3 regions of the Niveispirillum sp. KHB5.9 genome follow, and region 3 is predicted to be linked to each of the others. Evidence: riboswitches for the same ligand, from Rfam matches in the RefSeq annotation. Region 3 holds a riboswitch; each other region holds the start of a gene.
What was found. Region 3 has a riboswitch for cobalamin ahead of ACM9HJ_RS00035 (TonB-dependent receptor plug domain-containing protein). Riboswitches for the same ligand answer to the same signal wherever they lie in the genome.

Region 1 (7,935 bases), on a different contig from region 3:
TCACCATCATACCGTCCGGCGCCGGGGCCGCATCATACCCCGCCGCGCCCAACGCCGTCAGGATCGCCCCAACGCTGGCCGGCGTGTCCAGCCCCACGGCATAGCCCACGCCGCCCCGCCCCGGATAGTTGGACAGGACCAGCGCCAGCCGCCTTTCGGCCTTGGGCGTACGGGCCAGCAGGGCCCAGGCCGCCACCCGGTCGGCCAGGGCGTCGATCCGGTCGGGCAGCGGCCGGCTGACCACCGGCGCATATTGCAGGTCGGGATCGAACAAAGCTTCCGCCTTGAAGGCCACGGCCGGGCCGGGGCAACGCCCATCCATCTCCGGCAGCACGATATTCATCGCCAGATCGGCCGGCCCCAGTCCGGCGGTGCCCGCCCGCCACGCTTCCTGTGTGCCGATGGACAGAACCATCTGCAGCACCGGCGCATCGGCCGCATCCAGGGGCGAGATGTCGGCCCCCGGCGCGATTGCGGAGAAGCCGGTGGCATTCAGCACGACAGCGGGCCGCAACCGCGCCAGTTCCCCAGCCAGCCAGGGTGCCGCCGCCACATCCTTCAGGCTGGCGGCATGGAACAGGTGCGGCGCCAGCCCGCGCGCCGCCAGCGCATCGGCCATGGCATGCACGGGCTCCACATCGCCGGCCTGCAGGTGGGAGCGGTAGAAGACCAGGGCCACGGGCGGCGCCTCCGCCGCCACCGCCCCCGACCAGCCCGTATAGTGACCGAAGCGGGGCAGCGGCGCCGGCTCCCGCCATTGCGCGCCATGCCCCGTCAGGCTGGCGGCATAGGCCAGCATATGGGCGGTATTGTCGATGCCGCCCTCCTGGAAATAGGACCAGAGCCGCCGCGCCACCGGCAGCGGAACGGTGCCTGCTGCATCAAGTGCGGCATCGGCCGCATCCTCCCCCGGCAGGGCCGCCAGCATCACCCCATGGTGGCGACAGGTCTCCGTCAGCCGTTCCAGCCCATAGCGCCAGTACCCCGCCCCGCCATTCAGCCGCAGGATGACCAGCCTCGACCCGGCCACCACCTTGTCCAGATAGAGATCGACCGACAGCGGATGGCCCAGCCGCGACAGGTTGGCCAGCCGCAGGTCGGGCAGGCGATGGCGTTCCCGCCGCCACGCCGCCGCCGTCACCGACAGGTCGCTGCTGGAAAAGGACAGCAGCACCAGCGTGGCCGGGCTCTGTTCCAGATCCTCGGTCGTCGGCGGTGCCGCTAGATCGACCTCTCGGGTCGGCAGCAGATGCATGGGGGATCAGCCGGCCAGGGCCAGCGTCACCGCATCCTGGTCGATACCGTGTTCAGCGATCACCACCAGCCGCGACCGTTTCTCCTCCCCCGGACGCCACAGCCGGTCGAAACCGGCCTGCACCCGGCCGCCCACGCCCTGGACCAGCAGGCGCATAGGCTTGCCCGGCACCTCGACAAAGCCCTTCAGGCGCAAGATGGCGAAACGGTCGGCGACATCCGCCAGCTTTTCCGCCAGCGCCGCCGGGTCGGGCTGAGCCGGGATATCGACGGTGAAGCTGGTGAAATCCTCATGATCATGGTCATCCTCGCCATCATGATGGCTGGGACGGTTGGCCAGATCATCCTCCGCCGCCGCACCCACACCCAGCAGGACGCGCGGATCGATGCGGCCTTCCGATGCGTGCAGGATGCGGCTGCGCGGTACCTCGGCCCGGACCAGGGCGTCGATCGCCGGCAGGGTTTCCGGGGCCACCAGATCGGTCTTCGACACCACGATCAGGTCGGCGCACAGCAGCTGGTCCTCAAACACCTCCATCACCGGCGTGTCATGGTCGACGATGCCGGCGGCGTCGCGCTGCGCCGCCAGGGTGGCGGGATCGGGGGCGAAGCGGCCGGCCGCCACGGCATCGGCATCCACCACGGCGACGACGCCATCCACCGTCACGCGGGTGCGCACGTCGGGCCAGTTGAAGGCCTGGACCAGCGGCTTGGGCAGGGCCAGCCCGCTGGTTTCGATGATGATATGGTCGGGCGGAAGTGGCCGGGCCAGCAGCTTCTCGATCGCCGGCACGAAATCATCGGCCACGGTGCAGCACAGGCAGCCATTGGCCAGTTCGATGACGTCATCCTCCGCACAGGCTTCGATCCCGCAGCCGCGCAGGACGGCGCCATCGACACCGACATCGCCGAATTCATTGATGATCAGGGCCAGCCGGCGCCCATCGGCATTCTCCAGCAGATGGCGGATCAGCGTGGTCTTGCCGGCGCCCAGGAAGCCGGTGACGATGGTGGCCGGCACCTTGCCGGCCGGTTGGGTACGCGACATGGGACATCTCCTCTGCCCGCCGCCCCGGCGGGTTGGATTGCATCACATGCGCCGGCAGGTCTCCTGGCTCGCGGGTCAAAGCGCCCTATCCGGCCTTCCCGACCCTGGCGGGGTCAGTGGCATGGGTGGGTGAAGCGCATCACCGCCTACAGTTGCGGGGGCAGCCGCGGCATCGGGCCGTAAGGCCCTGAACCGCATTCCCTATTCTCCCCGGCCTTGGCCGCCGGGGCACCGTCGCGGGCCGGATCGTGCCCGGCCCGGTGCCGGGAAGCAACAGGGAAAGCGGTGGGACAGGCTGCGACGGGCCTGTTAGGGTGCATAACCCCACCTTTCCCCAAGGGTCCGTCCGCAATGTCGCCGCCGCAGGTTTCCGTCGCCATCCCCATCACCTGTCACGACGGGACGAAGGAGATCCAGGCCCTGTTCCGCATCGACGGGTTGGTGGCGCAGGGCACCAAGGGCTGGTCCTGCATGGTCCATTTCGAACCCCTCATGCGGCCGGTCACCGTCTGGGGCACGACCCCGCTGGACGCGCTGCGCAACGCCGTCATCGCGGGCGAAGGGCAATATTCCTACCTGTCACGCCGGGTGACCTTCCAGACTTCTTTCCAGGGAAGCGACCTGTTCTTCGCCTGACACTCCCTTCAGTCGAAGAAGCGCTTCGCCTGTGCGGGTGACGGCACCAGACAGAGTTCCCGCTTGCCGAACAGGCGGTAACGGTTATCGGCCAGCCGGTCATAGAGCCAGTCGGTCAGCGCCAGGGGCAGCAGCCCGAACACCCTGGCCCAGGACCAGGGGGCCCGCAGCCGCCGGGCCAGCCGGAAGGCCGCCTTCGACCGCAACGATGCCTCCCCACCCTCGATATAGACGAAGCTGTTGGTCAGGTGCGGCATGCCGATGGCGGCCAGCACAGCCTGCCCCGCCGCCGACTGCACGGCCGCGAACAGGATTTCCTGATCCGCCTCCGTCGCCAGGATGAAGCGCACCGATCCGTTGCACAGATTGCACACCCCGTCGAACAGGCAGGTCGGCCCGCGCAGCAGCCGGTCCAGAACGGCCGGGTCCATCTCCGTGGTCATCGCAGCCCCATCCTGTCCAGCTTCTTCAGCAAGCCCACACGCGACAGGCCCAGCAGGCGGGCGGCATGGGTGTGGTTATGGCCCGTCTCCTCCAGCGCCTGGATGATCAGGCGGCGCTCCAGGGCCGCCACCTCATGCTCCAGCGTGCGTCGTCCGGTGGGCGGGGCTTCGGCGGCGGGCACTGCCGCCTCTTCCCCCGCCGCAAACGCCAGATCGGCGGCATCCAGCAGCCGCTCACCGCCATCCCCCGGTCCGGCCAGGGCGGCGGCACATTCCACCAGGGCGCGCAATTCGCGCACATTGCCGCGCCATTCCCGGCCCGCCAGCCAGTCCAGCGCATCGGGCGTGAAACGGGCGGGTGCTGCCGCCATGCGGCGCAGGAACAGGGTGGCCAGCACCGGCACATCCTCCGGCCGTTCGGCCAGGGGCGGGGTGCGCAGCACCATGCCGCGCAGCCGGTAATAAAGATCCTCACGGAACCGCCCCTCCGCCACCATCGCCTCCAGGTCGCGATGGGTGGCGGCGACGACACGGGTATCGGCCTTGCGCGGCTCGCGCCCGCCCACCGGCTGATAGGTGCCTTCCTGCAGGAAACGCAGCAGCTTCACCTGCATCGGTGCCGGCATCTCCCCCACCTCGTCCAGGAACAGGGTGCCGCGATGGGCGGTTTCCACCAGACCCGGCCGGTCGGCATGCGCACCTGTGAAGCTGCCTTTCAGGTGGCCGAACAGCTCGCTTTCCAGCAGTTCGGCGGGGATGGCCCCGCAATGGACGGGAACGAAGGGCTGGTCGCGGCGCCCCCCGCCCTGGTGCAGGGCACGGGCCACCAGTTCCTTGCCCGTGCCGCTGGGCCCCAGCACCAGCACCGGCACCTGTGTGGGCGCGATGCGGCGCACCAGGTCGCGCAGCCGTGCCAGGGCGGCGCTGATACCCACGATGCCCAGATCATCGGCACCGCCCGCCGCATCGCGCAGCCGGCGTAGCTCCGCCACCAGCCGCCCGCGCTCCAGCCCCCGTTCCACGACGACGCGCAGCAGGTCGGGTTCCAGCGGCTTGCCCAGGAAGTCCCAGGCTCCACGCTCAACCGCCCGCAGCGCCAGCGCATGGTCGGCATGGCCGGTGATCACCACCACCGGTGCCGGCGCGAAGCGGGGGATCAGTTCCAACCCTGCCACCGGGTCATGGTGCGGCGGCATGGACAGGTCCAGCAGGACAAGATCGGCCGGCTGCTTTTGGAACGCGGCGGTGGCCGCCGCCCCGTCACCGGCCACCGCCACCTCATGCCCGAAGCCGCGCAGCCAGGCCGCCCCCAGGCGCTGGAAGGCCGGTTCATCATCCACCAGCAGGATGCGCGCCTGGCTCATGTCCGGTCCTCCGTCCCATCGGGAAATGTCAGGCACAGGCAGGTGGACCAGCCCGGCCGTGTCACCAGCGATGGCGATCCGCCATGGGCCTCCATGATGCGGGCGACGATGGCCAGCCCCAAGCCCGTTCCGCCCGGCCGGCGCGATACGAAGGGCTGGAACAGCCGGTCGCTGATATCCGCCGGCACGCCCGGCCCATCATCGCAGACCATGATGCGCACCGCTCCCGCCGCGCGCTCCGCGATCACCGCCAGCCGCGTGCCATGGGCGGCGGCATTTTCCAGCAGGTTGACCAGCGCCTGGCGCAGCCGGCGCGGATCGGCGCGGATGGTCAGGGCCGGATCGATCTCCCGCTCCACCTTCAGGCCCGGCAGCCCCGACAGGGCCATATCCACGGCATCGGCCACCGGCATGTCGTGTAGGTCCGGCCGCGCCGTACCGGCATAATCCAGCACGTCGCGCACCAGCATCTCCATACGACCCAACTGCTCCGCGATCTCCGCCCGCACGTCGGGCGCGGTGCCGGCCGCGGCCATGGCGATGATGTTCAACGGGTTGCGCAGATCATGCGCCACCGTGGCCGCCAGCTGCCCCAGTTCCACCAACCGCGCCTCCTGCTGGCGCCGGCGCTCCGCCCTGGCCAGGACCTCGGCATGGTCCAGCCGCCCGGCCGCATCGGCCAGACAGCCCGCGAACAGGCCGGCGGCATGACGCGGCCCCGGCGGGGCATCATCCCAGCCGGCCAGATCGCAGCGCCAGCCGGCCTCATCACGCGACAGCACCAGGGCCGGCACCGACCCCACCGCTTCCCGCCGCACATCGACGGGCAGTCCCAGTCGCCCGCCGATCAGGGTGGCGGCTTTGTCCAGCAACTCCGTCCAATCCGTGGGCCGCGCCAGATCCTGCCGCCATTCCGCCAGATTACCGGCCCGCACCTCCCCACCGGGAAACACCAGCCGGTCGGCCAGCCGGCGCAGCGGTGCCATGGCGGCCACCCCGGCCATTGTCATCAGCAGCATCAGCAACCAGATTTCCACGAACCCATCGGCCAGGATGCCGCGCATCCCCCCGGCCACCACCGGCAGCACACCCACCAAGGTGCCACCCGCCGCCATCAGCCCCATCAGCAGCAGCCAGACCAGCGTCCGCCGCGCCCACAGGTTCACATCCATCAGCTGGTAGCGCAGGATGCCATAGACCAGCGCCACGCCGTAAAGCGGCATGCCCAGCACCGGCCAGGGATAGGCATCGATGCCCAGCGCCGGAAAGGCGAAACCGGTCAGGCTGGCCAGCCCGACCAGGCTGGAGGCACCGATGGCCAGTGCCTGGCGCCGCCGCTGCCCCGTCAGGTGCAGCCAGCCCTGGAACAGCCGCAGATGCCCAAGGATGGACAGCAGGCCGCAGACCCCGACGACCACCCAGCCGGCGGCACTGGGGATGAAGACCCCGGCAAAGCCGCGCCACTGCATCACCCGCCCCGGATCGACCAGCAGCCCCAGCAATGTCGCCGCCCCCGCCAGCCCATAGGCCATGCGCGCCAGCGGCCCCGCCGCCCCGCATCGCACGAAGGCCAGCACCAGATGCACGAACACCGCCGATGGCAGCGGTGCCAACGCCACCAGCACGCCGACCAGCGCATCGCTGTCCGGCCCGATCAGCGGCGGCAGGGCCTGCCCCAGGCTCCACACCGCCACACCCAGCAGGAACAGGGCCAGCAGCCGCGCGCCCGGCACGGGTGCCGCCTTGCGCAACAGCAGCAGGGCAAGCGCGATGCCGGCCAGGGCCGACAGTGCCAAAGCCGCGACATAGGACAGGACGGGGATCGTGGTTTCTGTAAACATCGTTGACAGTATCCTATCAGGAACCGTTCACGCCGTTAACAGTGCTCCAGGCCCGATCGGGCCGAAAGCACCGGAAACCGGCCTTCACAACGCCTGAACAGCACATGGCATGCCAATCGCAATAAGGGACCCGAGGGCCGACACAGGGTTGGCCCGAGAGGACGCAACGGAGACTGTCATGACGTCGCTTTCCCTGACCCTTCTGGGCTGGTGCATCACCCTGTCCCTGTCGGCCCTGGCGGCGGCCGCGCTATGGCGCCCGCTGCTGGTGCTGCTGGGTGAACTGTGCGGGACCGAGCAGCGCTCGCGCTTCTGGACCATCTGGTCGGTAGCCATGGTCATGCTGGTGCCGCTGCTGACCGTGTCGGCCATGGACCTGGAGGGCGACGCGGTGCAGGTGCTGCGCGGTATCATCTTTTACGCCGTGGGGGGTATCGTGCTGGCGCTGCTGGGCATGGGATACGCGGTCTGGACGCGTACGCCGCGTCCGGAGAACAATCATGGCCATTATCCCGAACCCGTCCATCCGGACGTGGTCGCCGCCATCCGCCGGGAGATGCCGTGATGCGTGTCCTGATCATTGGTGCCGGCGGCTTTGTCGGCCGGCACCTGCTACCGAACCTGCGGGATGAAGGGATGGAAATCATCCCCACCGGCCGTTCGCCCGACCGTCTGCGCCGCCTGTTCCCCGGTTGTCCCGTGCAGCAATGCGACCTGTCCCGTGACAGGGCGGCCGACTGGCTGCCCCGGCTGGCCGGCATCGATGCCGTCATCAATCTGGCGGGTCTGATCCGTGATGGTGCTGGTGGCTTCGATGACGTGCACGAACAGGGGGCCAAGGCGCTGTTCGATGCCTGCCTTGCCGCCGGTGTCCGCCGTGTCATCCAGGTCTCGGCCCTTGGGGCGGACGAAATGGGGACCAGCGCCTATCATCGCAGCAAGAAGGCCGCCGACGACCATCTGGCTTCCCTGGACCCGGAAGGCGGGCGCATGGACTGGGCGGTGCTGCGCCCGTCGCTGGTCATCGGACGCGGTGGGGCCAGCACGGAGATGCTGGCGGCCTTGGCAGCAGCACCCCTGCCGTTGCGCCTGGGTCCCGGCGACTGGCGGGTGCAGCCGCTGCATGTCGATGATCTGGTGGTGATCATCATCCGCCTGCTGCACCGGAGGGAGCCGTTCGCGGGCCGGCTGGACTTGGTGGGGCCGGAACCGATGACGACGGATACGCTGACCCTGACGCTGCGCCGCTGGCTGGGCCTGCCGCCCGCCCGCTTCCTGCCCCTGCCCCGGCCGCTGCTGGCCCTGGGAGCGGCACTGGGTGACAGGTTCGGGTTTGGTCCCGCCTCGCG
Region 2 (7,935 bases), on a different contig from region 3:
GCGCGCGACGGTGATCGAGGGCCAGTTCGGCACCGTCGACCACCATGTCGCCCGCTATGCCACCACGCGCGCGGCCGGCTGATCACTTCACAAACGGTTCGATGCGGAAGGACACGCGCGTCGGTTCCAGCTTCGTGCGGTACTGGAAATGCGGCTGGCCGACATGGTTCCAGGTCGTATCCCCGCCCACGCCCCACTGCACCGCATCGACCAGCAAGGTGCCGTCACCATGCGGGACGATGTCGCTGGATTTCCAGGTGCCGGGGGGCCGGCGGTACAGGTCGGTATAGGGGAAGGCCAACGCGTTCATCATCAGGGGCTTGTCGCCCGTGACGCGCAGGCCCGACCCGCCACCCGACAGTTCCAGCCAGCGCACATCCACCTTGTTGCCCGTATCCTGGGGCCGCATATAGTCGTGGTTCTGGTCGGCCACCGCCCCCTGCCACAGGCCGATGGCGGCGGAACTCTTACGGTCGACATAGCTTTCGTGCGGCCCGCGCCCGTACCAGCGCAGATCCTTCAGACTGTCTGAGGTATTGTACCAGAGGCCCACGCGCACCGGCGGCGGCAGGTCATCCTTCAGCGGCGTCAGTTCACCCGTCACCAGCACCGACCCGTCACCTTCCATGACATAGGTGGTGGCAAAGCGCGCGGCACCCGCCCCCAACCCATGATCAACGCGGACCATGGCGCCATCACCCTGCTTGCCGGCGGCAATATTGCGCACATCGCGCGCTTCCGTCATCCGCTTCCAGCCGCGCTGCTGCGCCACGATGGCGGTGGCCGTGTCATTGTCGGTTTCGGCCCGGAAGAAATTGGGCGACCCGCCGGTCAGCAATATGCGCCCATCCTTGCCATAGCGCTTCACCAGGCCCGTGGCCTTGTCGATCACCAGTTCCGCCCCGGCGGCCGACAGGCGCACCTCCTCATCCCGCTGCTCCAGTGCGACCTTGCCCGACCGCGCGGCAATCTCCGCCGGGGAGGTGGCGAGCGTGAACTGGTCCCACCCGACCACATGGCCCGCCGGTACCAGGGGGATGGCCCCTTCGCGGGCGCGGACCCGGATGGTGACCAGATATTCCACCCCCGGCACCGGTTTCACCTTGGGCAGCGGCAGGGTGATCACTCCCTGGCCACGGGCGGGGATGGCAGGCGTCTCCACCTCCCCCTTGGCCAGCGGCGAACCATCGACCTCCACCACCCAATCCAGGCTGAAGCCCGACAGGTCGCGGAAATCGTGGCGGTTCAGCACGGTGACGCGGCCGGTGGCGGGATCGAAGCCTTCGAACTGCACGGGCGACTGGACCTTGGCCACCTCATACAGATGCGGGTTGGGCGTGCGGTCGGGCTGGATCAGCCCGTCACCGAATTCGATATCGCCGCCGGGGTTCGGGCCATATTCGCCGCCATCACCCCAGTAACGCTTGCCATCCTTGGTGTAGCGATACATGGACTGGTCCACCCAATCCCAGATGAAGCCGCCCTGCAGCTTTTCCGGATAACGATAGATCACATCCCAGTAATCCTTGAAATTGCCGCCAGAATTGCCCTGCATATGGGCATATTCGCACTGGATCATCGGCTGGGTGCGGGCCGGATCGGTGGCCCAGTCCACCATCTTCTCGATATCGTCATACATGGGCGCATAGATATCGACATAGGTGTTGGGCCGGTGGTCCCAATCCAGCGTGCCCCAGCCCAGGTAGGAGACGAGGCGGCCCGGATCGCGCTTGCGCACGGCGGCGGCGGCCTTCTCAAACGCCGGACCGATTCCCGCCTCGTTGCCCAGCGACCAGAAGATGATAGAGGGATGGTTCTTGTCCCGCTCCACCATGTTGACCACGCGGTCGATATGGGCCTGATCCCAGGCGGGATCGAAACCGATCTGCAGCTTCTCCCGCAATTCCGGGTTCTTGTTGGCATAATCCATATAGGCGTGGCTCTCGATATTCGCCTCGCCCATGACGTAGAGGCCGTACTCATCGGCCAGTTCGTACCAGCGCGGATCGTTGGGATAGTGCGAGGTGCGCACCGCGTTGAAATTGTTCTGCTTCATCAGTTCGATGTCGCGGCGCATGCTCTCTTCGGAGATGATGTGGAACGTCTCCGGATCATGTTCATGCCGGTTCACGCCGCGGATGGTGATGGGCTTGCCATTCACCTTCACCTGACCGTCCCGGATTTCCACGGTGCGGAAGCCGACACGCTGCGGCGTGGCCTGCAGCACGCGGCCCTGCGCGTCCAGCAACTCGACCAGGGCGGTATAGAGGTTGGGCGTCTCCGCCGTCCAGGACTTCACCCCCGGCACGGTCGCGTTCAAGGTGACGGTGCGTTCCGCCTTGCCCGACCCGACCCTCACCTGCTTGACCAGCACTTCCCGCCCGCCATCGAACAGGGTAACGCGCGCCGTGGAAGTCTGCTGCGACGGGGTGATGGCGACATCGACGGACAGGATGCCGTCGCGATAATCCTTGTCCAGGCCGGCGCGCACGAACAGGTCGCGGACACGGGTCTTGGGTGCGGCAACCAGCCGGACGGAGCGTTCGATCCCCGATACCCGCCAGAAATCCTGATCCTCCAGGTATGAACCGTCGGACCAGCGGAACACCTGGATGGCCACCATGTTGCGACCGGGCTTCAGGAAGCGGGTGACGTCGAATTCGCTGGGAAGCTTGCTGTCCTCTGCGTAACCCACCTTCTGCCCGTTGACCCAGACATAATAGGCGGCACCGGCGGCACCGATATGCAGGATGACATCCTGCCTGTCCCAGATTGCCGGCAGGTCGAAATCGCGACGGTAGGAGCCGACACTGTTCATCTCATGCGGGATCAGCGGCCGGTTGGGCGGGTGGGGATAGATCACATTGTTGAAACGCGCCTGATCGTACCCTTCGGCCTGCCACATGGCCGGCACCTTGATCTCCTTCCAGGCGGAGACGTCGTAATCCGGCTTCTCGAACCCGGCGGGCAGCGCCAGGGCGGAGGGGGAGAAGTTGAACTTCCACAGCCCGTCCAGCGACAGATGCCGCGCCGATGCCGCCCGGTTGCCGGCCAATGCCGCTTCCCGCGTCTCATACGGGAACATGGTGGCGCTGGCCGGCAGGCGGCCGCGTTCATTGACCACCGGGTTCTCCCAATCGGGGCGGGAGGGATCGATCTGCACCGGCTCCACCTTGGGCTCCGGCGCAGCATAGGCTCCGGTGGCGAAACCGACGGCCAGGGCCAGACCGGACAGGTATGCGGAACGCGACATCATCTCCCCCCGAATTGATTATCTGAGATCGTTACCTGGGTATGATTAGTATGATAATTTTTGGCAACAGAAATGATGCCGACGGGTCCCAACCGTTCCCCGCCCGCATGATTCTGTTTGCGCTGGCGCAAATTCGATCGATGCGTCCCGGCCTAGGATGGGGCTTGTCCTTATAGCCCCCGAGGCCCCGGAATGTCCGCCCGTTTTGAAGATATCTCGTCTCCACCGCCCGCCCGGCTGGCGCTTTTCGCCTATGGGTTCCGGCCCTTCTTCCTGGCGGCGGGGCTGCATGCCGTGGCCGCCGTCACCTCGTGGCTGATCGTGTTGCGCACCGGTGCCAGGCCACAGGGGCTGGGCGATCCCGTGGCCTGGCATGCGCATGAGATGCTGTTCGGCTTCGCTGCGGCCGCCATCGCCGGCTTCCTGCTGACGGCGGTGCCGAACTGGACGGGGGAGCGCGGCTTTGCCGGCGGACGGCTGATGGCCTTGGCCGGCCTGTGGCTGGCCGGCCGGCTGGCGCTGAACCCGCTGGCGCCGCTGCCGGCGGTACCGGCCGCGATCATCGATCTGGCCTTCTTCCCTTCCCTGGCCGCCCTGGTCCTGCCGTCGATCATCAAGGCGCGGACGAAGCGCAATTATGTGCTGGTGTTGTTGCTGGGGTTCCTGACGGTGGCCGGAGCGCTCTACCACCTGGACCGGCTGAACCTGCTGGCGGGGGCCTGGACCCATGGCAAGGCGCTGGGCATCGGCATGGTGTTGCTGATGGTGTCGCTGATCGGTGGCCGCATCGTCCCCTCCTTCACCAGCAGCGCCCTGCGCCGGATCGGACGACCCGTGGAGATCGCCCCCTTCGGCTGGGTCGACAGGGCGGCGCTGGCCGGCATCGTGCTGATGGTCGTGGCCGACATGGTGCAGCCTGACGGTATCCTGCCCGGCATCGCCGCCCTGGTGGCCGCCATCGCCCATGGGCTGCGCCTGTCGCGCTGGCATGGGCTGAAGACCCTGGGCCAGCCGATCCTGTGGGTGCTGCACCTGGCCTATGCCTGGATACCGGTGGGGCTGCTGCTAAAGGCGGCCTGGCTGCTGGTGGGGATCGGGCTGGGGCAGGCCTGGACGCATGCCATCACGGCGGGCGCCTTCGCCACCATGATCCTGGCCGTGATGTCGCGCGCGGCACTGGGCCATACCGGCCGCGATATCGTGGCGGCAAGGCCCACGGTGGCGACCTATCTGCTGCTGACGCTGGCGGCGGGCGTGCGGGTGGCGGCACCCGTCCTGCCCGACCCGATGCTGGCCCATGCCATCGCCGGCACCTGCTGGCTGGCGGCTTTCGGGCTTTACCTGCTGGTCTATGCTCCGATCCTGGTCCTGCCGCGCGCCGATGGTCGGCCAGGGTGAAAGCCCATGGCGTTTCGTCTATGCTGGCCGCTTCCGCAAGCCGGTATGATGACCCCATGGAAAAGCCCAAGCCCGATCCTTCCCTGCTGCGCGCCATGCAGATGTTCGCGGGCCTGGATGAACAGGTCCTGGGCGCGGTGATGGCGCAGGGCCAGGCGCGGCTGGTGCCCAAGGGCAGCATCGTCTTCAAGCAGGGCGACGTGGCCACCACCTGCCACGCCCTGATCGACGGGCGCATCAAGATCCAGCAGACCGGTCCCGACGGGCAGCAGGTGGTGGTGCAGTTCGTGGGGCCGGGGGAGATGTATGGCACGCTCGCCATGTTCCTGTCCGGATATCCCGGCGACGCCATCGCCGTCACCGACAGCGTGGAACTGGTCTGGTCGGTGGACAGCATGAAGGCACTGATGCTGGCCCACCCGCGCATCGCCCTGAACACCATGGCTATGCTGGGCAACCGGCTGGAAGATATGCACACCCGCGTCAGGCAATTATCCACCCAGCGGGTGGAACGCCGCGTCGCCTATACGCTGCTGCGGTTGGCGCGGCAGGCCGGGCGGGCGGTGGAAGTCGGGGTGGAGATCGACTTCCCCCTCACCCGCCAGGATCTGGCGGAGCTGACCGGCACCACCCTGCACACGGTCAGCCGCATCCTGTCCGCCTGGGAAAGTGCCGGCGTCACCGCCGGCGCGCGTCAGCATATCGTGGTGGTGAAAGCCGAGGCGCTTGTCGCCATCGCGGAAGACTTGCCCGCTCAGACCTGACCGGCCAACGCCGCCAGCCCGACCAGGGCAACCGCCCCGCCCAGCAGGCGCGGCAGCTTGCCGGCGATCCAAGCGCGGTGACGCAGCAGCAGCGCCGCACCCAGCGCGATCACCGACTGGATCACCGCCAGCCCCAGCAGGTAGACCACGATCGGCGTCGTCTCCGCCCCGAAGATCGACTCACCGTAAGCGTAGCCATGGAACAGGCCGGCAATCGCGAACAGCACGGCCCAGGCCGCCACGGGCAGGGCCCGGCCGCTGGCGATCGCCCCGCCGGCCACCAGCACCGACAGGCCCACGACGATCTCTGCCGCCGGCAGGTTCATGCCTGCGACATGCACGCCCACGCCCAGGCAGGACAAGGCCACGAACAGCACCGGCAGCATCAGGGGCAGCCGGGCAACGGCCACGGCCAGACCGGCGGCCAGGATGAAGGCCAGATGGTCCGGCCCGATGATCGGATGGCCCAGGCCGGACAGCAGACCCTGGGTGAAGGTGGCGGGCATTTCGCCATCCATCATGTGATGGGCGAAGGCCGGGCTGGCAGCCAGGACGACACTGGACAAGGCGGCGCCGCAGGCCGTGGCGCGGCGGAACAGAAGCGACATACTTCCTCCTTTGCGTCCTCCCTCCGAGGACGGTCTTGGCTATGGTTCCACCGGCAGGTCTCCTGGCTTGCGGCTGATGGCGCACCCGATCCGCCTTCCCGGCCTTGAAGGGGCCAGTGGCATGATGGACATGATGCTCGCCGCTCACAGTTGCGGGGGCAGCCGCGGCGCAAGGCTGGTGGAGGTCCGGCCCGTCCCGCGTTCCCTTTTCATGCCGGTATTGAAACCGGCAACCGTTGGAAGCGGCGGCACTATGGACCGGACCCGGCATGGTTGACAAGCGGGAGTGCCACCGGTCTATTGCCGGCCCATGACCGACCCGAACGCCCCCCGCCCCACCGTTTCTGTCTGCCGGTCCTGCCGGGGAAGCAATCCCGACCTGCCCCCCGAACAGCGGCCGGGTGTGGTGCTGTCCCAGGGCCTGTGTGCGGTGGAGCCCGGTGACGTTGCGGTGCAGGTGGTGGATTGCCTGGGCAATTGCAATCGCGGCCCCTCGGTGGCGCTGCAATGTGCCGGGCGCTGGCAATATCTGTTCGGGGAAATCGATCCCGTCACCGGCCCCGCCGACCTGCTGGCCGCCGCCCGCCTGCTGGCGGTATCGACGGACGGGCTGCTGCCCTGGCGCGAGCGACCGCCGGCCCTGAAAAAAGGCCTTATCGCCCGCCTGCCGCCGCTTCAGTCACCGTAACCGGCCTTCAACCGGGTCAGATCGGCGCGTGTGCTGTTGCGGCGCGGATGCCAGAGGCCGCGGCGCATGGCTTCCTCCAGCCGGGTTGCGATGTGCCCGGCTGCCGCCGGGTTCTCCGCTCGCAGGAAATCCGACACCGCGACATCGGCCACATAGGCATCGAACAACAGGTCGAACTGGTGCGACCGCACGGCGCCGGCCAGGGCGGCGAGCGCGAAGGCGCTGTCCACGGCCACCGCCATCTCCGCCGCTCCGGCATAGCCATGGCGCGTCATGGCGGCGATCCAGCGCGGGTTGGCGGCGCGGCCGCGCAGGGTTCGCGTCACTTCCTCCACCAGGGTCCGCACCGTAGTTCGTTCGGAGTCCGCAGTATCAAGATGGTAAATGGCCGGATCGGCTCCCAGACTTTCCGCCGCCGCCGCGAACCCGCCCTCGAACGCGATCATGCCGTCATTGTTCAGGATATCATTGTCGTGATGGTCCTGGGCATGCACCAGGGCGTCGCTGCCCTGTACCCGCCGGCGCCATTGCAGGGGCAGTGGTACACCGTCCAGCCCTTGCCCATAGGCATGACAGGAACCATCCAGATAGGAGGCCCCCAGTTCCGACCGTCCATGCCAGCCGCCATCGGCGATCAGCGCGCCCACGGCCCCGTCATAGGCACCGGCCGCCGCACCGAAGATACGCGCCGTCGCGTGCCGTTCGGCCACATCCACCGGCAGGCCCGTTGCCACCAGATCCCCCGCCTCCCGCCGCACATGCAGGGCCAGCGGGTTGATGTCCTCCCCCTCCGCCAGTGCAGCGACGGCCGCCACGGCGCGGTCGAACAGCGCCAGCTGCTGGGCAAACATGTCGCGGAACAGGCCGGAGATGCGCAGGGTGACATCCACCCGCGGTCTGCCTAGCACTCCGGCCGGCAGCAGTTCCATCCCCGTCACCCGGCCCGACGCCCCCTCCCAGCAGGGGCGCACGCCCAGCAGCGCCAGGGCCAGGGCCAGATCCTCCCCACCCGTGCGCAGGGCCGGACTGCCCCAGCAATCGACCACCAGCCGCTTGGGCCAATCGCCCTGGTCCTGCAAATGCCGGGTCAGCACCCCATCCGCCGCCTTCCAGCCCAGGGCCCAGGCGGTGGGCGTGGGCACGGCACGCGGATCGAGTGCAAACAGGTTGCGCCCGCTGGGCAACGTGTCGGCCCGGCCGCGTGACGGCGACCCGCCCGGACCC
Region 3 (7,935 bases):
CGCCCGCCACACGGCCCGCTTCATCCAGCAGGCACAGCCGCGTGCAGTGACGCAAAGCCAGCGTCAGGTCGTGCAGCACGACCACCACCGCCATGCCACCCGCCGCCAGTTCGGCCAGCAGTTCCATCACCTGCAGCTGGTGGTACGGGTCCAGACCCGCCGCCGGCTCATCGGCCAGCAGCACGGCGGGATCACCGGCCAGCGCGCGGGCCAGCATCACCCGCGCCCGCTCCCCGCCCGACAGGGTCGTGACGTTGCGGCTGGCGAACTGTGTGACGTCGCACTGTGCCATGGCGCGGTCGATGGCAGCGCGGTCGGCGGGCGACTCACCCCCCCACGGGCTGGCATGCGGCAGACGGCCCAGCGTCACCACCCGCTCCACCGTCAGCGGCCAATGGCAGGTGGCGCCTTGTTCCAGAAACCCGATGCGCCGCGCCCGCTCCGCCCGCGGCCAGTCGCCCAGCGCCTTGCCGTCCAGCGCCACCGCGCCCTGGGCTGGCAGCAGCCCGGCCATCACCGACAGCAGGGTGGATTTGCCGGCCCCGTTGGGCCCGATCAGGCCCACGCATTCCCCGGCGCCGATGGACAGATCGACCTTGTCCAGCACGGGCCGGCCACCGCGCGCGACACTGATGTTCCGGACCGTCAGCAGGCTCATCGCATCCGCTCCCTGGTTTTCAGCAGCAGGTGGAAGAAGAAGGGCGCGCCGATCAAACCGGTCACGACGCCCAGTTTCAATTCGTCATTGGTGGGCAGCAGACGCACCATGATATCCGCCGCGATCAGCAGGCAAGCCCCGGCCAGCGCCGATGGCCACAGCAGCTTCGACGGCTGGTTGCCCGTCACCCGGCGTAGCAGGTGCGGCACGACCAGCCCGACGAACCCGATACTGCCCGTCACCGCCACCGCCGCCCCCACGGCCAGCACCGTGCCGGAAATGACCCGCCAGCGCAGCCGGTTCAGATCCACGCCCAAGCTGGCCGCCGTGCGCTCCCCCAGCCCCAGCGCATCCAGCGCCCGCCCGCTGCCGCCCAGCACGATGATGCCGGCCAGGATGAAGGGTGCGGAGACCAGCAGATGGTCGTTGGTCCGGTCGGTCAGGCTACCCAGCAGCCAGAAGGCGATCTCCAGTGCCGCATGCGGATTGGGCGCCAGGTTGAGCGCCAGCGACGTCAGCGACCCTGCCAGCGTCTGCACCGCCAGGCCTGCCAGGATCAGCATCAGCACCGACGCATCCCGCCCCGCCAGCCCCTGGATCAACCCCATGGCCAGTGCGGCCCCCGCCATCCCCGCCAGCGGCAGGGCCAGCGGTGCCGTCGCCGACAGCCCGAAATAGATGGCCAGCACCGCCCCCAGCGAGGCGGACGACGACGCGCCGATCAGCGACGGTTCGGCCAGCGGGTTGCGCAGATAGCCCTGCAACGCCGCCCCCGCCATGCCCAGCCCGGCACCCACCAGCGCCCCCAGCAGAGCGCGCGGCAGCCGGATTTCCCGCGCGATCAGGGCGGCGGGGCTGGTCTGGTCGGAAAACAGGCCCGACAGCAGCTCACCCGCCGGTACGTCCGCCGGTCCGACCAGGAAGGAAGCGGAGAGCAGGAGGGGGAAGAGGATCAGGAGAAGGGGGAGGATGGGCAGCCGGGCGCTTGCTGCCGGCACCGGTTGTGTGAGGGTGGTCATGTGGCGTCTCCCGACATTCCAGCCTCATCCACCGTCACCCTGGCGAAAGCCGGGGCCCAGCGTAAGGCGCGATAGCGCCGATATGACTCATGTCGCGGCTGACGCCGCTCAGTACTGGGCCCCGGCTTTCGCCGGGGTGACGGTGGAGAAAGCGGGAACGAGGGCGCTTCCATACTGACGGCCATCCTCATTTCCCCTCCCCCAACGCTTCCCCCGCCACCCGCTTCAGCAAATCCACCCCCTCGATCGACGCCGGCGTGGCGCACAGCCAGTAGGAGATGGGGAACCCCGCCACCGCCATCCCGCCGCGCGCCCGCGTTAGGGCCGGGTGTTCCAGCACCGATTGCCCGATGCCGGGCCGGTCGGGGCGCAGACTGTCCACCACCAGCAGGTCCGGCGGCGACAGCAGCAGTGTTTCCACCGCCACCCGCCCATTCGGCCGGCCGGCCATCCGCCCGCCGATATTCTCCAGCCCCGCGGCCGCCATCATGTCATTGACGATGCCGCGCGTGCCCGGCACCTCTCCGCCCGGCCGGTATAACGCCGCCGTAGGCCGTGGACCCGGCCCGCCGCCGGCCGGCCGCGCCCGCAGATCATCGGCCAGCCGCTTGCCCTCGGCCTCCTTGCCCAGGGCCTTGGCCACCTGTTCGATCTGCGCCGGGATCTCGTCCAGCCGCTGCGCCGATTTCAGCTTCAGGATCGGCACACCCAGCCTTTCCAGCATGCCCACCGTCTGGGCGCGGGAATAGCCGCCGGCCACCACAAGATCGGGCTTCAGCATCAGCACCGCTTCCGCCGTCCCGTCATGGGTGGCGATGCCCTCGGCCTGCGCCGCATAGGGCGACAGATGCTCATCGCCCGCCAGCCGCGTCAGGCCCGCGATCTGGTCGCGGGCCCCCAGCGCCAGCAGGAACTGATCGGCGCAGAGCGATAAGGAGACTACGCGAGAAGCCGGCGCCGCCCCCACCGGGGAGGCCACAAGGGCCGCCAGCAGAAGGGCGACGCCGGTCCGCATCAGAACGTCACCGTCACACCGCCAAAGGCCGACCGGCCCGGCGCACGATAGGTGCGAACCTCCTGGTAATCCTCATCGAACAGGTTCTCCACCCGGCCGAACAGGCTGAGATTATCCAGCACGGCCCAGCGGGCGGTGAAGTCCACGACGGTGTATTCGTCCAGGATGGGCGAGGTGGCGGACGCCGTATCACGCTGCTTGCCGGCATAGCGCAGGGCAGCCCCCAGATCGATGCCCTGGGCGACGGTCCAGTCCACCGATGCGTTGATCGTGTCCTGCGGACGGCGCGGCAGGTCACGGCCCGTGCGGCGGTCCTTGGCCTCCAGATACGTGTAATTGGCCTGGATCAGCACGCTGTCGATGGGCTGCGCCTGGAAGGTCAGCTCCACACCCTTGGTCCGCGCCTTGGCCACGTTGATATAGCCGTTGGAGAACGCGATCATATTGTCATAGACATTGCGGAACAGGCTGGCGCCGAAGCTGACCTTGCCATCCAGCAGCGGCTGTTCGAAGCCGGCATCCACGCCCTTGCCCTCTTCCGCCTTCAGGCTGGTATTGCCATAGAACGGGTCGTAGAGCTGGTACAGCGTCGGCGCCTTGTTGGCGGTGCCATAGGAGGCGCGCAGGATGGTGCCCGTGGCCGGGACCTCGTACGCACCCGTGGCGCGCCAGGTGCCCTCGGTGCCGAACTGTTCATGATCATCGATGCGGCCGCCCAGGGTGACGGTCAGATCGTCGGTCAGGGCCGCCTGATACTGGGCGAAGGCCGACTTGGTGGTGACGCTGTCATCCAGGCCGGTGGTCGTGGCGGTACCCGCCGTGTTGGTGGTCTTGGCATCCTCCTCATCCACCGACAGGCCGATGGTGGCGATGTCCTTGGTCCGGACATGCAGGTTGCCCTGATAATCCAGCGCCTTGCGGCGGCTGTCGAAGGTGGAGAAGCGGTAGAAGCCCGTGGGCTCGTCGAAATCGCGGTCAGTGCTGGCATAGCTGGCGGCCAGGCTGTTCTCGAACTTGCCATCCAGCAGCGACAGGCTGGTGCTCCCTCGCACCTGCCACGTCTCCTTCTCCTGGTCCGACGGGCCGTCGCCGCCGAACGGATCGAATTCGGTGTCCAGCCAGGACCAGCCGGCATTCAGGTCGAAGCGCAGGATCTCGCTGGCCTGGAAACCGACGCGGCCGCTGACGGAGCGGGCATCGGTGCCGTCCTTCTCGTCACCCACGAAGGTGCGGGAGAAGCCATCGGTGGACAGGTTGGATGCCGACAGGGCGTAATCGGCCTGTTCGGTGCCGCCGGTCAGCGTGGCCTGCTGGCGGAACGTGCCATAGGAACCGCCTTCGATGGTGCCGCGAATCCTGGTCTCGCCTTCGCCGCGACGGGTGATAAAATTGATCACGCCGGCCATGGCGTCATTGCCGTAAAGCGCGCTCTGCGGGCCTTTCAGCACCTCGATCTTCTCGATATCGCCGGTCATCAGGCTGTTGAAGTCGAACTCGTTGTTCGCACCCGACGCGTCGTTCACTTCCACGCCGTCGATCAGCACCTTGACCATGCCGGCTTCCGATCCGCGCAGGCGGACGGTAGAGGTACTGCCCAACCCGCCATTGCGGGAGATGGACACGCCCGGCAGGCGCTTCAGCAGGTCGATGGCCTGCACCTGCTGCCGGCGCTCGATCTCGGCACTGTCGATGACATTGACGGTGCTGCCCACGCGCGCCTGTGCCGTCGGCACCTTGTTGGCGGTGACGATGATCTCTGCCACCTGGGTCGGCTCGGCCAGGGCGGCCGTGGCGGACAGGATGGCGGCGGCACCCAGCAGGGTGGCGCGGAAAAGGTTAATTCGGCTCACTTCTAAGACTCCGATCCGTTCTTTTTCTGACGAATCCGGAGGATGCGCATGCAGCCGGCATCGACAGCGCCCCCATTGCCGGGAACACCTGCCTTCACACCGTTATCTGGTCCTGGCGATGGCCTGAAGCAGGCCCTTTCTACAAAGCCGTTCCACCCGCGCACTCCCTCGGAAGCGCCGGCGCGAAACGGTAAACCGTCCCATCGGGGCACCCCGCCCAATGGCCGCGCGACGCATTGCCGATGGCAGGTCTCCTGGCTCGCGGGTCACAGCGTCAGCCCGGCCTTCCCAGTTTCCCAGTGGCCATGTCGGGCTTCGCTAACCGCTTACAGTTGCGGGGGCAGCCGCGGAATTTAACCGCATTCCCTTTTCACCCCTTTTGCAAGGGGAACCATCGATGAACGGGTCTTACCGCGCCTGCGAAGGGGGCGCAAGGGAACCCTTATCGACGCCCGGCATGCCACCCCCGTGGGGGCGGCATGGACCGTGGAAGAGGCTACCCTCTCCTGATCCCGATGAGCTGGGTCATTGGGATCAGGTCGGCGGCGATCGCCGCCGCGCCGCACGTGCGGCGTAGCCAAGCCGCCGGATGGCGGCGCCCGGCGACTGAGGGAGCCTTTAAATGGGTTTAATACCCTGCCCGTAATTGAAGAAGCTGTCCGGATCGACCTGCTTCTTCACTTCGCGCAGGCGGGTATAGTTGGCGCCGTAATAGGCGCCGGCCCAGTCATCCAGGGTCGGGTCGGGGAAGTTCTGATAGGCGCCGATCGCCGAACAGGTCTTGTTGGCCAGGGCGTAGAAATCCTTCTGCCAGGCCAGGTTCTCGTCGATCAGCCCCTGCGGATCGGACGTCTGCCACCAGTTCATTTCCACCGAGAACAGCCAGTCGTAGCCGCGATGGACGTAAGCCGTGGCGTCGGGTTTCACATCATTGATGACCCCGCCCGTCTGGAAGAACTTGAACGCCACGGGCATGGAGGTGCCGGGCATGGCCTTCGCCGCCTCGAACATCGCATCCACCGCCGCGCGGGTGATGCGGGCGGAATGCATGTAGCTGGATTTCTCCTGATAATAATAAGGGAAGGTCTCTTCCGACAGGAAATCCTGGGCCACCCAATAGGGGATGTCCTCGTGCACGGTGCGCTTGTCGGCACGTTCCCACAGGGGGCCGAATATCTGCTTCAGACTGGTGCCCTTGGTCTTGTGCAGCTGCGCCAGGATCGACACGTTGCTGCCCACACCCTGGCACCGCTGCTGGATGCTGGGCAGGGTGATGTTGATTTTGCTGCCGAAACTGTCGGGCGCCGCCGGCAGCCGCTGCAGCAGGTCATACACCACCCCGGCCTGGTCCTTGGTCCAGGTCAGTTGACAGACCGACACCGTATCGACGGGAAAGGTCTGCAGGGTGAAGTCGGTATTGATGCCGAAATTGCCCCCGGCTCCGCCCCGGCAGGCCCAATAGAGGCCGCTGTCCTGCTTGTCATCGGCCTCATGGCGTTCCCCGTCGGCGGTGACCAGCGACGTGGACCGCAGCAGGTCGGATGCCACCCCGTAGCGGCGCATGTTGAAACCGATGCCGCCACCCAGCAGGAACCCCGCCGCCCCCACCGCGTCGCAGCGGCCATGGGTGATGGTACGGCCCAACCGTTCCAGCTCCTTATAGACCAGGGAATTGATGGTGCCGCCCTTGACCCGGACGATGCCGTTCTTCTTGTCCAGAACCTCGACACCCGCCATCAGCGACATGTCGATCAGCAGGCCATTGGTGGCCGAATATCCGGCATAATTATGCCCGCCCGACCGCACGCGGAAGGGCAGCCCCTGCTGCTTGACCCAGCGGATGGCGGCCTGCACATCCTCCGTCTTCAGACAGCGGGCGATGCCCATGGGCAAGGTGCCGTAGCGCAGATTGTTGGGCCGGCAGACATCACCGAAGAACGGGTCCAGTGGCGTCAGCACCCCGCCGCTGACCTGGGCCGCCAGGTCCTTCCAGGCCGATGGCGGCGGACAGGCATCGCGCGGTGTGGCGGCCAGTGCCGTCGCTGCCCAGGGCAGCGACGGGACCAGCGGCGCCACCGCCGCGAACTTCCCCAACCCCACCAGGAAATTGCGGCGCGACGGCACAACATTCTGCAGCATGATGCCTCTCCCCCGAACATATTATCGTTCAGGTTTATATGGGCATATGCCAATCCCGTCAACGCGGGGTTGTGGTCATTTTCGCGCTAAAGTATTATTTTGAATCCGGAATGATGACAATTATCGAAAATCATCTATTTCGACCCCGAAACGCTTCAGCTTGTCGTAGAGCGTTTTCCGCGGCACCGCCAGCGTCTCCGCCGCCGCCGCGACATCGCCCTTGTGGTCGGCCAGGGCGGCGCTGATCAGCTGCCGCTCGAACGCCTCCACCTGGGCCGCCAATCCCACCTCACCCGGCACACCACCCAGCAGCGCCGGCAGGCCCAGGGCCATGCGGTCGGCGACATTGCGCAGCTCGCGAACATTGCCCGGCCAGCGATGGGCCAGCAGCGCCTGGCGGTCGGCCGCCGGCACCACCACCGGCGCCCGTCCCAGCCGGTCGCCGGCGGCCAGCAGGAAATGGTCCAGCAGCATGCCCACATCCTCGCGCCGGTCGCGCAGCGGCGGCAGGGTCAGGGGCACGACGTTCAGGCGGAAATACAGATCCTCGCGAAACCGTCCCTGCCGCGACAGCGCCCCCAGATCCTCCTTCGTCGCCGCCACGAAACGGATATCCAGAGCGATCGACCGGTTGGAACCCAGCCGCTCGACCTTGCGGTCCTGCAAAACCCGCAGCAGCTTCACCTGGGCTGCCAGCGGCATGCTCTCGATCTCGTCCAGGAACACGGTGCCGCCATCGGCGAATTCCAGCTTGCCGATGCGAGTCTTGGCCGCGCCGGTGAAGGCGCCAGCCTCATGCCCGAACAGCTCGCTTTCCACCATGCTGTCGGGGATCGCCCCGCAATTGATGGCGACGAACGGCTTGGAGGCGCGGGATGAGAACTGGTGCAGGGCCCTGGCCACCATCTCCTTGCCGCTGCCCGTCTCGCCCAGGATCAGGATGTCGGCACCGGTATCCGCCACCTGCCGGATCAGCTTCTTCACCGCCAGCATCGGGGCCGACCGTCCCAGCAGGGCGGCATCCAGCCCATCCTGACGCGCCAGTTCCTGGCGCAGCGCGCCCACCTCCGCCGACAGAAGCCGCTTTTCCAGCGCCCGTACCACCGTGGCGACCAGCCGGTCGGACGCGAACGGCTTCTCGATGAAATCATAGGCGCCGTCACGCATGGCGCCCACCGCCATGGCGATGTCGCCATGCCCGGTCATCAGGATCACCGGCAGCCCGGCATCGACCTGCAAAGCCGATTTCAGCAG

Region 1: another riboswitch for cobalamin. It lies ahead of cobW (cobalamin biosynthesis protein CobW); the one in region 3 lies ahead of ACM9HJ_RS00035 (TonB-dependent receptor plug domain-containing protein).
Region 2: another riboswitch for cobalamin. It lies ahead of ACM9HJ_RS28420 (HupE/UreJ family protein); the one in region 3 lies ahead of ACM9HJ_RS00035 (TonB-dependent receptor plug domain-containing protein).

Annotation. Positions count from the first base shown of each region.
Region 1 covers NZ_JBLTYX010000029.1:51,719-59,653, forward strand. Annotated here, with positions in the region: gene cobN (cobaltochelatase subunit CobN) at 1-1,255, opposite strand, end outside; gene cobW (cobalamin biosynthesis protein CobW) at 1,262-2,302, opposite strand; cobalamin riboswitch at 2,338-2,553, opposite strand; gene ACM9HJ_RS28440 (hypothetical protein) at 2,654-2,938, shown strand; gene ACM9HJ_RS28445 (thiol-disulfide oxidoreductase DCC family protein) at 2,947-3,381, opposite strand; gene ACM9HJ_RS28450 (sigma-54-dependent transcriptional regulator) at 3,378-4,745, opposite strand; gene ACM9HJ_RS28455 (ATP-binding protein) at 4,742-6,586, opposite strand; gene ACM9HJ_RS28460 (hypothetical protein) at 6,765-7,151, shown strand; gene ACM9HJ_RS28465 (SDR family oxidoreductase) at 7,151-7,935, shown strand, end outside.
Region 2 covers NZ_JBLTYX010000029.1:42,610-50,544, forward strand. Annotated here, with positions in the region: gene ACM9HJ_RS28400 (acyl-CoA dehydrogenase) at 1-82, shown strand, start outside; gene ACM9HJ_RS28405 (glycoside hydrolase family 2 TIM barrel-domain containing protein) at 83-3,253, opposite strand; gene ACM9HJ_RS28410 (NnrS family protein) at 3,446-4,651, shown strand; gene ACM9HJ_RS28415 (Crp/Fnr family transcriptional regulator) at 4,708-5,415, shown strand; gene ACM9HJ_RS28420 (HupE/UreJ family protein) at 5,406-6,023, opposite strand; cobalamin riboswitch at 6,058-6,276, opposite strand; gene ACM9HJ_RS28425 (DUF1636 family protein) at 6,334-6,711, shown strand; gene cobN (cobaltochelatase subunit CobN) at 6,699-7,935, opposite strand, start outside.
Region 3 covers NZ_JBLTYX010000001.1:5,628-13,562, reverse strand. Annotated here, with positions in the region: gene ACM9HJ_RS00050 (ABC transporter ATP-binding protein) at 1-658, opposite strand, end outside; gene ACM9HJ_RS00045 (FecCD family ABC transporter permease) at 655-1,677, opposite strand; gene ACM9HJ_RS00040 (ABC transporter substrate-binding protein) at 1,865-2,692, opposite strand; gene ACM9HJ_RS00035 (TonB-dependent receptor plug domain-containing protein) at 2,692-4,542, opposite strand; cobalamin riboswitch at 4,769-4,953, opposite strand; gene ACM9HJ_RS00030 (FAD-binding oxidoreductase) at 5,161-6,681, opposite strand; gene ACM9HJ_RS00025 (sigma-54-dependent transcriptional regulator) at 6,802-7,935, opposite strand, start outside.